Regions from separate parts of the Shewanella sp. GutDb-MelDb genome, predicted to be linked through region 1. Evidence: predicted binding sites of a transcription regulator. Region 1 holds the regulator's gene; the other holds the start of a gene.
The links. The regulator MetJ, encoded in region 1, represses methionine synthesis genes. The targets are predictions, from matches to a motif close to TAGACGTCTAGACGTCTA.
Positions count from the first base shown of each region.

Region 1 (2,211 bases):
GCCCACAAATGCTCAAGCTTTAGCAGCCCTGCAAATCCCAAAATGGTCAAAGCAATCATTGAGCTGAAAATAAAGAAAGCTGAAAGGGCTGCTCTAAACTGGCCGGCATCTTTACCTGCGAGTAATATTGCCAACGGCGGACCACCAATGGCGGCAATGTTGCCAAAGACGCCTGAGAGGATCCCAGCAATAAACAGACTTACACGGTTCACAGGGATACTAAACTTCATCAAACTAAAGCCAACGGCGAGCGCAACGATAAGAGCAATTGCCAGCCCTAAAATAGGTTGAGGGGCTATTACGATAAGCGTAGCGCCTAAGATACCGCCAGGAATACGTCCCAGTAGCGCATACTGCAGTCCGTTGAACTCAAGCTGACCACGCTCTCTAAAAAGCGTCAATACAGCGGTAGAGAATCCCATCATAATGACTGATGCTGGCACTAGGGAGGGCTCGATAATATATAACAGCGGACTTGCGATGACAGCTAAACCAAAGCCAATTAAACTCTGTGTTAATGCACCACAAAATATAATGATTGAGGCGAGAATGAGCGTGCTTGGCTCTAACATTTGGCTACCTAGAGGTTGTTAAATTTTCGAGCTTATTTTTTGTTCGAGTCTTTGTAATAAAGAATAATGATTTTATGACAAGGTTTGAGCGAAAGCTCATAACGCATTTTTGTCATAAAAAAATAGCAGCACAGAAACGAACCCGAAGGGCGCGGCTTCTGGTTTTTTACTCGAGCGAATGCAAACAAGGACCGCTTTGCGATCCTTGTTTGCAAATACTGAGCTGGTTTACTCTAGCTCTTCCCACTCAATGCCCATCTCATCCATCAAGCGTTTAACTTCCGCAGGCATGCTATCCGGCCTATCTTTTGATAGATCACCATCATTTGGCAACGGTTGTCCTGTGTAGGCGTGTAGAAACGCTTCACAGAGCAATTCGCTATTGGTGGCATGACGTAAGTTATTCACTTGGCGGCGTGTACGCTCATCGGTAAGCACCTTGAGTACTTTTAAAGGAATAGAGACAGTAATTTTTTTAACTTGCTCATTCTTTTTTCCGTGTTCAGCATATGGGCTGATATAATCGCCGTTCCACTCAGTCATTGACTCACCTGTAATTTTTAAATGCGGGGCAGATTTTAACCTCTTATGCAGCACAGTCAAATTATTGCCTCTATTTTATGACAAATGCAAATAGATTTCTAAATGCTTAGACGTCTAAACGGCTAAACTGGTTGACTAGGGTGAATTGCTTAGGTACATTTAGACGTCCAGACATCCCTAGTAAGAAAATATAGCAAGAGGAGTAGTACATGACCGAGCGTAAACTAGCCACTGTAGCTGTACGCCAAGGCATTGAGTCCGATACCCAACACGGTGCGGTTGTACCCCCGATCTATCTTTCTACCAATTATTCTTTTGATGGCCACAAAAATCCAAGAGATTTCGATTATAGCCGCTCAGGCAATCCCACTCGGTCAATCTTGGGTGACGCTATTGCTGAGCTCGAAAAAGGCTGTACTGGCGTTGTGACTTGCACTGGGATGGCTGCAATCACCTTAGCCACCAGTTTACTTGGGCCAGATGATTTGTTGGTGGTACCTCATGATTGTTATGGCGGTAGTTATCGTCTATTTACCAATCTTGCTAAGAAAGGCCAGTTTAAACTTGAAGTGGTTGATCAAACCGATGCAGCGGCATTGGCAACAGCCATTGCTAACAAACCTAAGATGGTGTGGCTAGAAACACCGTCAAATCCATTGTTACGGGTTGTTGATATCACGGCGATCAGTGCTGCCAGCCATGAAGTTGGCGCGCTTGTTGTGGTTGATAACACCTTTCTATCGCCCATCTTGCAACAGCCTCTGCTGTTGGGTGCTGATATTGTTATTCACTCGACCACAAAATATATCAATGGCCACAGTGATGTTGTCGGCGGTGCCGTGGTGGCGAAAGATGCTGAACTGGGCGAATTATTGCATTGGTGGTCAAATACCTTGGGGCTTACCGGCGGTGCATTTGATAGTTATCTAACATTGCGCGGAATTCGAACACTTGCAGTGAGAATTCGTGAACATCAGGCGAATGCGCAGCGGATCCTTGCTACTCTTACCCGTCATCGCGCGGTAGAGAAAGTGTATTACCCCGGCCTTAAAGATCACCCTGGTCATGAAATTGCTGCCAAGCAGCAAAAAGGCTT
Region 1 covers NZ_PJBM01000162.1:1,413-3,623, forward strand. Annotated here, with positions in the region: gene CXF82_RS07085 (sulfite exporter TauE/SafE family protein) at 1-572, opposite strand, end outside; gene metJ (met regulon transcriptional regulator MetJ) at 801-1,115, opposite strand; gene metB (cystathionine gamma-synthase) at 1,325-2,211, shown strand, end outside.

Region 2 (2,211 bases), on a different contig from region 1:
GCTTCGGCGCACGCTCGCTAAAAGAAAGCTATTATTGCGACCGTTATAGAACATAAAAAAGCCTGCTGTTAGCAGGTTTTTTTTATGAGTAACAGTATTAAATCGTTAGTCGAGTTTCTGTTGATAAATCCCTTCCTTTGCCACCATCTCTAGCCAATGCTGCGCTAAACGTGCACTAGCCCCATTTCTGCGATAAGCACCAAACAAGGGTCTTTTTAACCCTTCGCTACCCAATTTAATGCTAACGAGGTTTAAGCCGTAGCTTTCGCTAATAGACCAGTTTGGTAACGCAGCAATACCATCTTTACACGCGATGCGTTGTAGTAACATCATGGTGAGATCACACTTAATCACCGGCCCTGCTTGAATGCCCGCAGGTTCCATGAAATGGCGATAAATATCCAAACGTTCTAGCGACACTGGGTAACTTAAAATAGGTAAGTTTTCGAGTTGTTTCGGGGTGACATATTGCTCTTTTGCAAGCGGGTGATCGCTGGACACAACAAGTCGCACTTCAAAGTCAAAAAGATGTTGGTAAGCAATTGCTTGTCCTGGTACCGGATCTGACGTTAACACCACATCCAGTTCCCCTAATTCAAGCGCGTTGAGAGAGTCGAAAAGATGGCGACTCGAAAGATCGAGATCGGCCTGTGGATACTCCTGTCTGAATTGCTCCATAACGGGCATTAGCCAGCGAAAACAGCTATGGCATTCAATACCGACACCAAGTTTGTTATCGCCCTCTTCAAGTCCCTTTTTGAGGTCAAACTCAGTTTCAATGACTTTAGGTAAAATATCTTCTGCCAGATTTAACAATCTGGCACCTTCTTGGGTGAAAGAGAGAGGCTTACTTTTTCGCACAAAAATGGACGAATTAATCCTGGTTTCAAGTTCTTTGATCTGATGAGACAGTGCCGACTGTGTGACAAAGCGTTTCTTGGCAGCTCCAGCGAGGCTGCCGCTTTCCTTAAGGGCTACTAATGTACGTAAATGTCTAAGCTCTATCATTTTATCCTCAGATGAAATTTTCTCATGTTGCTCTTGAATTCATTTCGATTGCGATGAAAGAGACTATCACAATAAACTTCTAGACGTCCAGACATCCTGATGGATATTAGAATAATGCTATTCAGATGAGCGTATGCCTGAATTTTGCTCATCTTAACACTATAAGGTATACAATATGCAATTAAATAGTTTGGGTTTCCCTAGAATAGGTCGGTTACGTGAATTGAAGTTCGCTGTAGAGAAGTATTGGAGAGGAGAGAGTAGTCAAAATGATCTACTCGATACTGCTAAAGAATTACGTGCAACACACTGGCGCTGGCAGGCTGATGCTGGAGTCTCATTAATCCCGGTTGGGGATTTTGCATATTATGATCAGATCCTTAATTTGAGTGCCACTTTAGATGTGATCCCCATTCGTCACCGCGGTGAAAATGGGATAGACCTAGACACTTTGTTTCGCGTCGGTCGTGGCCGAGCGCCAACAGGAAAAGACGCTCCCGCTGCAGAAATGACCAAGTATTTCAATACTAACTATCACTACATCGTGCCGGAGCTCACCGAAAATCAACAATTCGGTATTGGCTATGAACAAATATTTGAAGAGGTCGCAGAAGCACAGGCGTTAGGCTATCAAGCCAAACCGGTACTGCTTGGGCCTGTGTCATTTCTATACTTGGCAAAAACGGTCGATAGTGAGTTTGATAAACTGTCATTGTTGCCAGCGCTATTAATCGCCTACGGTAAAATATTGGCTCGATTTATGGCGCAAGGCGTTGAATGGGTGCAGTTAGACGAACCTATTTTAGCGCTCGAGTTAGATAGTCAGTGGACCGAGGCGATTACTCAAGCTTACCAAGCGCTAGCAAGCAGTGAAGTGAGTATTCTACTGGCAAGTTATTACGGTAGCATCGCCCATCATCATACATTGGTGGCTAAGTTACCCGTAGCAGGGTTACATCTTGATCTTGTTAGTGGACCCGAGCAGCTCGCGCCATTTGTTGACACGTTAAGAGCAACACAGGTGCTATCGGTTGGTGTCATCAATGGCCGCAATGTATGGGCGGCAGAACTGGACCATATTGCAGAATCTATCTCAAATGTGGCCAATGATCTTAAGCAGCGACTCTGGTTAGCACCATCATGTTCATTGCTGCATAGTCCTGTCGATTTGGAAGTAGAAACCCAATTAGCGCCAGAATTGAA
Region 2 covers NZ_PJBM01000168.1:12,659-14,869, forward strand. Annotated here, with positions in the region: gene CXF82_RS07830 (HDOD domain-containing protein) at 1-49, shown strand, start outside; gene CXF82_RS07835 (LysR family transcriptional regulator) at 106-1,008, opposite strand; gene metE (5-methyltetrahydropteroyltriglutamate--homocysteine S-methyltransferase) at 1,184-2,211, shown strand, end outside.
Region 2: the regulator MetJ is predicted to act here: its motif matches at 1,081-1,098, upstream of metE (5-methyltetrahydropteroyltriglutamate--homocysteine S-methyltransferase).